2 regions of the Ensifer soli genome follow, and region 1 is predicted to be linked to the other one. Evidence: riboswitches for the same ligand, from Rfam matches in the RefSeq annotation. Region 1 holds a riboswitch; the other holds the start of a gene.

Evidence for each region. Region 1 has a riboswitch for S-adenosylmethionine ahead of metA (homoserine O-acetyltransferase MetA). Riboswitches for the same ligand answer to the same signal wherever they lie in the genome.
Region 2: another riboswitch for S-adenosylmethionine. It lies ahead of ACEVQ6_RS01540 (O-succinylhomoserine sulfhydrylase); the one in region 1 lies ahead of metA (homoserine O-acetyltransferase MetA).

Annotation. Positions count from the first base shown of each region.
Region 1 covers NZ_JBHFEI010000005.1:233,409-238,823, reverse strand. The annotation lists gene ACEVQ6_RS09930 (RNA polymerase factor sigma-32) at 1-434, shown strand, start outside; gene ACEVQ6_RS09925 (SDR family oxidoreductase) at 450-1,211, opposite strand; gene ACEVQ6_RS09920 (aldose epimerase family protein) at 1,343-2,359, opposite strand; gene metA (homoserine O-acetyltransferase MetA) at 2,455-3,378, opposite strand; SAM riboswitch at 3,428-3,505, opposite strand; gene ACEVQ6_RS09910 (M48 family metalloprotease) at 3,586-5,085, opposite strand; gene thiQ (thiamine ABC transporter ATP-binding protein) at 5,323-5,415, opposite strand, start outside.
Region 2 covers NZ_JBHFEI010000001.1:346,108-351,522, forward strand. The annotation lists gene ACEVQ6_RS01525 (glycosyltransferase family 2 protein) at 1-592, shown strand, start outside; tRNA gene ACEVQ6_RS01530 (tRNA-Gly) at 613-686, opposite strand; gene ACEVQ6_RS01535 (2'-deoxycytidine 5'-triphosphate deaminase) at 738-1,835, opposite strand; SAM riboswitch at 1,914-1,993, shown strand; gene ACEVQ6_RS01540 (O-succinylhomoserine sulfhydrylase) at 2,041-3,225, shown strand; gene apaG (Co2+/Mg2+ efflux protein ApaG) at 3,413-3,805, shown strand; gene ACEVQ6_RS01550 (Hsp33 family molecular chaperone) at 3,843-4,832, opposite strand; gene argF (ornithine carbamoyltransferase) at 4,994-5,415, opposite strand, start outside.

The DNA of each region.
Region 1 (5,415 bases):
TGACCGCCCAGGCCGTGCACGAGGAAATCGCCGCCGCCCTCGGCGTCAGCCTCGCTGATGTGCAGACGATGGATGCGCGCCTCTCTGGAAGCGACACGTCGCTGCAGGCGCCGATCTCCTCGTCGGATTCCTCCGGCGGCGAGCGGCTCGACCTTCTGGCGAGCGAGGCCCCGCTTCCCGACGAGCAGGTCTCGATCCTCATCGACGAGGAGCGCCGCCGCGCCTGGCTCGACCATGCGATGACCAACCTCAACGAACGCGAGATGAAGATCATCCGCGCCCGCCGCCTTGCCGACACCGGCGCGACGCTCGAGGAACTCGGCGCCGATCTCGGCATCTCGAAGGAGCGCGTGCGGCAGATCGAGACACGCGCCATGGAAAAGCTGAAGGTCGCCCTGCTGGCCCAGGCTCCGGGGCTGGCCGTCGCGCACTGACGCGACGGCAACGCCTCATCCCCGGCCGACCAGCGGCATGCCCGTCGCCATGATGGTCATAGTGAGGATATTGACGTCGAGGGGCAGGGACGCCATCTGCACGACCGCCTCGCCGACATGGCGGACGGGCATCACAGGCTCGGCCGCCACCGTTCCGTTCGCCTGCAGCACCCCGGTCTGCATGCGCGCCGTCATCTCCGTTTCCGCGTTGCCGATGTCGATCTGGCCGCAGGCGATATCGAAGGCGCGACCGTCGAGCGCCGTCGATTTCGTCAGGCCGGTGATCGCATGCTTGGTGGCTGTATAGGGCGCGGAATGCGGCCGCGGCGTGGTCGCCGAGATCGATCCGTTGTTGATGATGCGGCCGCCGCGTGGAACCTGCGCCTTCATCAGCCGCATCGCCTGCTGGGTGCAGAGAAAGGCGCCGGTCAGGTTCGCGCCGACGATCGCGGTCCATTGCGCGAAGGTGATCTCTTCCATGGGCACCGGGGGGGCACCGATCCCGGCATTGTTGACCAGCAGGTCGAGCCGGCCGAAGCGCCGCCGGATCGCCTCGAACAGGGCGTCGACGGAGCCCGGATCGCCGACATCGGCGGGGATGGCCGTCACGCGGCCCTGATGGTCGGCACCGATCGCCCTCGCCGCCGCCTCGATCACCTCGACGCGCCTTCCGCTGACGACCACCTGCCAGCCGGCCGCCGCCAGCGCCCGGGCAATCTCCTTGCCGATCCCGCTTCCTCCGCCGGTGACCAGCGCGATCCGTTCCGCGTCTGCCATATCCTGATGCTCCCCTCAGGCATGTCTCGCGGGGCGGGCAGCGCTCTCGCGAAAGACATGCGTCCAAAACAAAGACCGGAAGCGCGGGGGCGAACGTCGAGGATCGCGGCACGCTCCCGTCGTCCGCGGTGTCAGCCCTTGCGGAAGATATAGTCGGTTTCCTGGCGCAGGACCTTGCCCGGCCTGAGCACGGCATCGGGGAAGTTCGGATGGTTGATCGCGTCCGGCCAGGTCTGCGTCTCCAGGCAGAATCCGGCGAAGGGTCCGTAGCGGCGGCCTTCGAGGCCCGGCACGGCGAGGTCCATCTTGAAGCCGGTGTAGAGATGCATGCCGGGTTCGCCGGTCCTGACCTCGAGCGTCACGCCGGAGGCATGGCTGCGGACGCGGGCCGCGAGGCGTTTCGGCGTCCGGGTCAGCGACAGGGGAAAGGTGTGGTCGTAGAGCACGCGGTCGCCTTCCGTCTGGCGTCGCAGCGGCGTCATCGACCGCAGGTCGAAGACGGTGCCTTCGACCGGCAGGACCTCTCCGGTCGGGATCTGCAGCGCGTCCGTCGGAATATAGTGATCGGCGGGGATCTCGATCTCGTGGTCGAGCGCGTCGGGCGCGCCGTCGAGATTGAAATAGCTGTGCTGGCAGATGTTGCAGGGGGTCGGCTTGTCGCTTTCCGAGTCGTAGGTGACGGAGAGCACGCCGCCGTCTTCGAGGCTGTAGGTGCAGGTCGTCGTGCAGGCGCCGGGATAGCCGGCCTGTCCGTCGGGGTCGGTCACCGTCAGCGTCACGGCATTGTCCGTCTGCGCGGCGATCGTCCAGTTGCGCCGGGCGATGCCGTTCTCGCCGCCATGGAGATGGGTGACGCCGTTCTCGTTCAGTTCGAGCTGGTAGGCCTTGCCGTCGATCGTGAAGCGGCCGCCGGCGATGCGGTTCGAGCAGCGTCCCGGCGTCGCGCCGAAATAGGGCGAATGGACGAGATAGTCTTCGAGGGTGTTGAGGCCGAGGACGAGCGGCGGGGCGTGGCCGTCGAGCCTCAGGTCCTGGATCACGGCGCCGAAGGTCAGTATCCTGGCGGTCAGGCCGCCGCCCCTCAATGTCAGCCGCTCGACGGTTTCGCCCGACGGCAGACGGCCGAAAACCGTGTTCCCTTCCCGCATGTCTTCCTCCCCGATGCGTTGCGGGCCGCACGCTAGCCGATAATGCGGCCGAGCGATATCGCGCGCCCGCAAAAATCGCCCGTGCCGCCCCGCCCTCAGCCGGTGCTGCCGATCGCCTGCGGATCATAGGGCGTGGTCTGGTAGATCTCGTTGATCCAGTTGCCGAAGAGCAGGTGGGCGTGGCTGCGCCAGCGGTTCTTCGGCGCCAGTTCCGGATCGTCATGCGGGAAATAATTGTGGGGAATGCGGATCGGCGTGCCGGCGTTCACGTCGCGGAAATACTCGTCCGACAGCGAGGTGGAGTCGTATTCGACGTGGTTGAAGACGTAGAGACGGTTGTAGGCGCGCTCGTGGATGAGGCAGAGGCCCATCTCGTCGGAGTCCATCAGGATCTCCAGGCCCGGCACCCGCTCGACATCGGCGCGCCTGACCTCGGTCCAGCGCGACACCGGCACCTCGAAATCGTCGGAAAAGCCGTTGAGGTAGACGGAGGCCGGGTTGAGATTGCGGTGGCGGTAGACGCCGAAGGCCTTGTGGTCGAGCGTGTATTTCGGCACGCCGTGGAAGTGATAGATCGCCGCCATCGCGCCCCAGCAGATGTTCAGCGTCGAATGGACGTTGGTCTTCGTCCATTCGAAGATCCTCTGCATCTCGCTCCAGTAGGTCACGTCCTCATAGGCGAGCGTCTCGATCGGCGCGCCGGTGATGATGAAGCCGTCGAACTTCTTCTCGCGCACCTCTTCCCATGTCTGGTAGAAGGCGAGCAGGTGTTCCTCGGAGGTGTTGCGCGCCTTGTGGCCGCCGATCCTCACCAGCGACAGGTCGACCTGCAGCGGCGAGGCGCCGACGAGGCGCGCCATCTGGATCTCGGTCTTGATCTTGTTCGGCATCAGGTTCAGGAGGCCGATCTGCAAGGGGCGGATGTCCTGACGGATGGCGGCCGTTTCCGTCATGACCCGCACGCCCTCGCTCACCAGCGTCTGGACGGCGGGCAGCGTATCGGGAATCTTGATGGGCATCGAAGCACTCGATCAAACAAAAAGCCGGCTCGCGAGGAATCGCTACCGGCCTTGCTTGCGCACGGCCCTTTAGCGACTTGTTTAACGTGGCTGCAAGCCGGCCGGCCAAATCACCACGGTGCGTGTCATAATCCCGGGCGCCGGCGAAATCAAGCGGCGCCTTTTCGACGCAGGCGTGCCCCTGTCTGGAGCAACGGAGGCGAAGGCCTATTCGGCGATGATCTTCACCCTGTCGCCTGGGCGGATCTGCGAGGTGACCTGCATCGCATTGATCAGGCGGAAGAGGTCGAGCTTGCGCTCGGTGCCGAGCATGCGCCCGGCAAGTGCCGCGATCGTCTCGCCCGGCTTGACCTCGACGACGCGCACGCGCAGCGGCTTCAGCGAGGCCGCCTCCTCGGGCGTCATGCGGCGGAAGCTCGCCTTCAGCACGGACGCGGTCGCCTCCAGCGCCGGCGATCCCTTCGGAACGGCCGTCAGGAAGCGGTAGATGCGCTGGTCGATGCGGATGACGGTGACGTCGAAATCCCAGCGGTCGGCGGTCGCCCGGGCGCTTGCCGCATCGAGGCCATTCAGCCTGAAGGCGCGGATGGTCTCCGGCTGCAGGCCGGTCACCCAGCCGCTGGCGATGTAGTCGGTCAGGCTGCGGTTCTTCGCATCCGCGACGCCGTCGAAGCGGATCGCCACGTCGTCCGGTCCGGTCGCGAGCACGGCTTCCGCCTTGTTGTCGATCTGGAATCCCGGCGGCACGTCGAAGCGGATTCCGAGCGTGCCGTGCAGGAAGGTCTGGCCGCGCACATAGCCTTCCTCCGGACTGTCGCCGTAAAGGAGGCCGTCGATGCCGGCGAGATAATAGTCCCGGCCGCGATCGCCGACCGTTCCCTCCGCGCCGAAGGCACGGGCGTGGCGGCGGGCGAGATCGACGCGCTGCGGCGCGTTCGGATGGCTCGACAGGAAGTCGAGGCTCATGTCGGCGTCGGGGTCGACGGAGGAAAAGCGGGCATAGGCGGCCATCGAATCGAGGAAGCGCGCCGCCGCATAGGGATCGTAGCCCGCCTCGCCGAGCATGCGCACGCCGATCACGTCGGCCTGGAGCTCCTGGTTGCGCGAGAAGGCGGCAAGGCGTAGCTTGCCGCGCGCCAGCGCCTGCTTGCCGGCGAGATCGCTGGAAAGCACCTCCGAGACGACGCGGCTGGCGATCACCTCGGCCTCCTCGCGCTGCTGGCGCTCGATGCCGTGATTGGCGGTGACATGGGCCATCTCGTGCGACAGCACCGCCGCCACTTCCGAGGCGTCGTTGGCAAGCGCCAGCAGGCCGCGCGTCACGTAGAGATAGCCGCCGGGGAGCGCGAAGGCATTGATCGCCGGCGAGTTGAGGATGGTGATGCGATAGGACTGCTGCGGGTTTTCCGAGACGGCGGTCAGCGCGCCGGCGATGCGGGCGACCAGCCGCTCGGTCTTGGCGTCCTTGTATTCGCCGCCATAGCTCGCGACGATGCGCGGGTGCTCGCGGGCGCCGAGCTGGGCGCGCGGATCCTTCTTCTGCACCTCCTCGACGATCTGCGGCGTGGCGGAGGGCGCGACCACCGGCTCGTAGGTCTGCTCGATCGCCGACTGGCAGCCGGCAAGGAGCGTGAGCACGGCCAGGCCCGCGACGGCGAACAAAGGCCGGGCCGTCCCGCGGATCCGGGTATCCCTGCGACCGATCATCCTCATCGCTGCCAAGCTCGCTTTCCGTTCCTTCGCGTCGCCGAAGGCCGCCCACTCTGCCAGAACGGCGGGAAGCGGAAGAAAATTCGGCATTTTTTACAACAATCTAACCACGGCGTCCGGCAAGGTGGCCGCTTTTCTCCTGTATCCTATTCGAAGGATCGTCTCCAGCATGCTTTCCCACAAATAGTGTCGTCGTGGTAAGGCGGCAACGCATCGGCGGGGAATAAGGGCGGTTCAGCCCCTGCCCGCCTGCGGCAGTCCGAGGAAGCGGGCGACCTCCGGCCTGCCGCCGGCCTCTGCGAAGAGCCCCTCGACCGTCTCGTGCAG
Region 2 (5,415 bases), on a different contig from region 1:
GGACCCCTACAACGTCACCGAGGACGCCGATCTCGGCCTGCGCTTCTGCCGCCTCGGCTATACGGTCGGCGTCCTGCCGGAGCCGACGCTGGAGGAGGCGCCGACGGAGGTGCGGGTCTGGCTGGCGCAGCGCACGCGCTGGTTCAAGGGGTGGCTGCAGACCTGGCTGGTGCTGATGCGCGAACCGCGCCGGCTGAGGCGCGAGATGGGCAGCGCCGCCTTCCTCGTCTCGCAGGTGCTGATCGCGGGCATGCTCCTGTCGTCGCTGAGCCACCCCTTCATCCTCGCCTTCCTCGTCTATCTCGGCTGGCTGCTGGCCTTCGGCGACTTTGCCGCGCGGCCGGTCCTGAACGGCGCGCTGCTCGGCTGCGACATCGTCAACATCTTCGGCAGCTATACGGTGTTCATCCTGCTCGGCCTGCGCAAGATGGGCCGCCTCGAGCGCCGTGCCGTCGGCTGGCGATGGCTCGCCGCGCCCGGCTACTGGCTGCTGGTGTCGCTCGCGGCCTGGCGGGCGGTCGTGGAGCTCAACCGCCGCCCGTTCCAGTGGAACAAGACGCCGCACAAGCCGGTGTCAGCCGGAAAACCATGAGCATTGGATCGTGGGAGGGCTGGAGCGGGCAGCGGGAATCGAACCCGCACGAAAAGCTTGGGAAGCTTTCAGGCTACCACTACATCATGCCCGCAGCCGGGATGCAAAATCCATGAAGCGGCGCGTCGTGTCAAGCCGGCCGGCGTCACGCCATGCGGAAATGCTTGGAGAGCTTCAGCCCCTGCGCCTGGTAGTTGGAGCCGAGGCCGAGGCCGTAGAGGCCGGCGGGGCGCTCCAGCATGTGCTCGTAGACCAGCCGGCCGACGATCTGGCCGTCCTCGAGGATGAAGGGCACCTCGTGGCTGCGCACCTCCAGCACAGCGCGGCTGCCGCCGCCGCCGGCCGGGCCATGGCCGAAACCCGGATCGAAGAAGCCGGCATAATGGACGCGGAACTCGCCGACCAGCGGATCGAAGGGCGTCATCTCGGCCGCGTAGAGCGGCGGTACATGCACCGCCTCGCGCGAAACGAGGATGTAGAACTCGTCCGGATCGAGGATCAGCTCGCTGCGGCCGCGATTGTGGAGCGGCTCCCAGAAGTCGAGCACGTCGTGCACCGCCTTGCGGTCGACGTCGATCACGGCGGTGTGGTGCTTGCCGCGATAGCCGATCAGCCCGTCCGGCCCCGTGCCCTTGAGATCGATCGACAACGCGATGCCATTGCCGGTGACGTTCGGGCTTTCGCTCGCCACCAGGGTATCGGTCCCGTGCAGGGCCGTCAGCGCCGCGCCGTCGAGCAGCGCGTCGCCGATGCGGAAGCGGATCTGCGACAGGCGCGAGCCGCGCCGCACGACGACCGGGAAGGTGCGCGGGCTGATTTCCAGATAGAGCGGCCCGCGATAGCCGGGCGCGATCTTGTCGAATTCCTGCGCCCGGTCAGTGATGACACGGGTGAAGATGTCGAGGCGACCGGTCGAGCTCTTCGGGTTGGCCGAGGCCGACATCTCCTCCGGCAATTCCAGGCTTTCCATCAGCGGCACGATATAGACGCAGCCCGTCTCCAGCACCGCCCCCTCGGTGAGGTCGACGACGTGCAGCTTCAGCCTGTCGAGCTTGTCGGCGACGAGATGGGCGGGGCCCGGCAGGAAGCTCGCCCGCACCCGATAGGCCTTGGGGCCAAGGCGCAGGTCGAGGCTCGCCGGCTGGATCTGGTCGCCGTCGAGCGCCGCGTCGGCCTTCAGCCGGCCGGTTTCGAACAGCGCCGCGATCGCGCGGTCCGGGAGTATTCCTGAAGTCCGGCCCATCGTCTCTTTCCCCTTCGCTCGGCTGCGACAAAACCAAATACGGCCAATTGACGCAAGCGGAAGCCGGCAGTATGAGAGGCTTATTCCCGTGGTGATTTGGCCGGCCGGCTTGCAGCCACGTTAAAGAAGTCGCTAAAAAAGGCCGGGTTCGACGAACCGGCCCTGCATTGCACGGCCGGTTTTTTTGTTGTGATAGGGACTGCACATGAGCAAGAACTGGCGCCCGGCAACCCGACTCGTCCATGCCGGCACGAGCCGCTCCCCCCATGGCGAGACCTCCGAGGCGATCTTCCTGACGCAGGGCTTCGTCTACGAGACCTCGGAATCCGCCGAGGCCCGCTTCAAGGGCGAGACCGACGGCTTCATCTATGCGCGCTACGGCAGCCCGACCAACGCGATGTTCGAGGAGCGCATGTGCGCGCTCGAGGGTGCGGAGGACGCCCGCGCCACCGCCTCGGGCATGGCCGCCGTCTCCGCCGCCATCCTCTGCCAGCTGAAGGCCGGCGACCACATCGTGGCGGCGCGCGCCCTCTTCGGCTCCTGCCGCTGGGTGGTCGAGACGCTGGCGCCGAAATACGGCATCGGCTGCACGCTGATCGACGGCCGCGACCTCGACACCTGGGAGAAGGCGGTGACGCCGGCGACCAAGGTGTTCTTCCTCGAAAGCCCGACCAATCCGACGCTCGAGGTGGTCGACATCGCCGGCGTGGCGGCGATCGCCAATGCGCACGGCATCAAGGTGGTGGTCGACAACGTCTTCGCCACGCCGCTCTTCCAGAAGCCGCTCGAACTCGGCGCCCATGTCGTCGTCTATTCGGCGACCAAGCATATCGACGGCCAGGGCCGCTGCCTCGGCGGCGTCATCCTGTCGTCGAAGGACTGGATCGACGAGAACCTGCAAGACTATTTCCGCCACACCGGCCCGGCGCTCTCGCCCTTCAACGCCTGGACGCTGCTGAAAGGCCTGGAGACGCTGCCCCTGCGCGTGCGCCAGCAGACGGAGAACGCGGCGAAGATCGCCGACTTCCTCGCCGGACGCAACGAGGTCGCCCGCGTGATCTATCCCGGCCGCGCCGACCATCCGCAGGCCGACATCATCGCCCGGCAGATGACCGGCGGCTCGACGCTGGTCTGCTTCGAGCTGAAGGGCGGAAAGGAGGCGGCCTTCGCCTTCCAGAACGCGCTGGACGTGGTGCGCATCTCCAACAATCTCGGCGACGCCAAGAGCCTGATCACCCATCCGGCGACGACGACGCACAAGAACCTGACGGAGGAGGCGCGGCAGGAGCTCGGCATCTCGCCCGGCACCGTGCGGTTTTCGGCCGGCATCGAGGACGGCGACGACCTCGTCGAGGATTTCGCCCGCGCGCTCGACGCCGTGCGCGCCTGACGCCGATGCTAGGAACGGCCGCCATGCTGCGGCCGTTCCTTTTCGATACGCGTGTCAAGAACAATCGGCGCGATCTTTGTGCTTTCTTGACGAAGTTCCGCTAATGTATGGAAAAGAAAGGTCGAAGCAGCCGGCGGTCTCCGCGGCGGGAGGCCGGAGACGGGCCGGCGAGGCAAGGGATGATCAGATGTATCGCGCCAAAACACGCGACATCGAGGTGACGGTCGAACCGTATTACCTCGAGGAACAGTCCGATCCGGATGACAGCCGCTATGTCTGGGGCTATCGCATCGTCATCGCCAATCATTCCGAGATCGCCGTGCGGCTGCTCAGCCGCTACTGGCACATCACCGACGAGAACGGCCAGGTCGACGAGGTCAGCGGCCCCGGCGTCATCGGCGAGCAGCCGCTGCTCAACCCCGGCGACAGCTACGAATATTCGTCCGGCTGCCCGCTCGACACGCCGTCGGGCGTCATGTTCGGCCGCTACGGCATGCAATCGGCCGACGGCGACACGTTCGAGGTGGACATCCCCGCCTTCTCCCTCGACACGCCGGGCCTCGTGCGCACGCTCAACTGAAAGCTCTCCCGCCGGGGACGCGGGACGGCCGTGCGTGTCACTGCGGCAGGATTTCCGCAGCCTCGAAACGGTAGGTCGTCGAGCAGAACTCGCAGGTGACCTCGATGCCGCCCTCCGTCGACACATGGTCGATCTCCTCGCGGCTGAAGCCCGCGAGAACCTCCGCCAGCTTCTCGCGCGAGCAGCTGCAGCGATCCAGGACCTCCTGCGACGGGAAGACCGTGACACCGCGCTCGTGAAACAGCCGGTAGAGCAGCCGCTCGACGCCGACGGTCGGATCGGTCAGTTCATCCGCATCGACGCTCGCGACCATGACCTGCGCTTCCGACCAGAGGTCGTCCTCGTTCGAGAGCGTGTCGCGGGTGTCGCCGTCGCCGCCGTGCAGGTCGGGATGGCGCATGCGCTCCAGGGCCTGCGGCAGGAACTGCGCAACGAGACCGCCCGCCCGCCAGCGATGGCGCGGCCGGCCCTCGCCGTCGCGGTCGATCAGCTCGGCCGCCTCCAGCCGCACGCGGGTCGGGATCTGCTCCGACTGGCGGAAATAGACGCCGGCGATCTCCTCCAGCGTGGCACCGTCGAGTTCGACGATGCCCTGGTAGCGCTGCGTGTCCGGGCCCTGGTCGATGGTGAAGGCGAGCACGCCCTTGCCGAGCAGGTCGTGCGGCGCCGTCCTTCCGGCGGCAACGGCGGCGGCGAGCGCGTCGGCGTCGAAGCGGGCATAGGCGCGCACCGCCTGCGGCGTCGAGAAATCCGCCACGACGAGATCGACGGGCCCGTCGCCGCGGGTCTGGACGATCAGCTTGCCGTCGAACTTCAGCGAGGTGCCGAGCAGCACGGTCAGCACGATCGTCTCCGCCAGAAGGCGGGCGACCGGGGCCGGATAGTCATGGCGGCCGAGGATGGCGTCGAGCATCGGCCCTAGCTGGACCGCCCGGCCGCGCACGTCGAGCGCGTCGACCTGGAAGGGCACGACGTGATCGTCGCCGGCATGGCCGAATTCGCCAAGAACGCTTTCGGTGGTGGTCATGGTCAAAACTCCCGCGCCCCCGACCCGCGGTCGATCACGGGACGAGGCGCATGTCAAAACGGGCGCAAGGCGCCCTCGCCTGTTCGGTATGGGCCGCATGTAGGAATTCGCCGATCGTCATCAAGGGGACGGCATCAGGCGACAGACCGGGGCGGTTCCGTTTAGAATGCGTTGAGGCACCAGGCGAGGATCGACTTCTGGGCGTGCAGGCGGTTCTCCGCCTCGTCGAAGACGACCGACTGCGGTCCGTCGATCACTTCGTCGGTCACCTCCTCGCCGCGATGCGCCGGCAGGCAATGCATGAACAGCGCTCCCGGCGCCGCCTTGGCCATCAGGGCGCTGTTGACCTGGTAGGGCTGGAAGACGTTGTGGCCGCGGGCGCGGTGCTCCTGGTTCATCGACACCCAGGTGTCGGTGACGATGCAGTCGGCGCCGGTGACCGCCTTGTCGGCATCATGGGTCAGCACGATGTCGCCGCCATTGTCGCGGGCCCAGTTGAGGAACCTGTCCTTCGGCTCGGAGCCGAGCGGCACGGCCATGGTCATGCGGTAACCGAAGCGGGCCGAACCCTCGACCAGCGAAT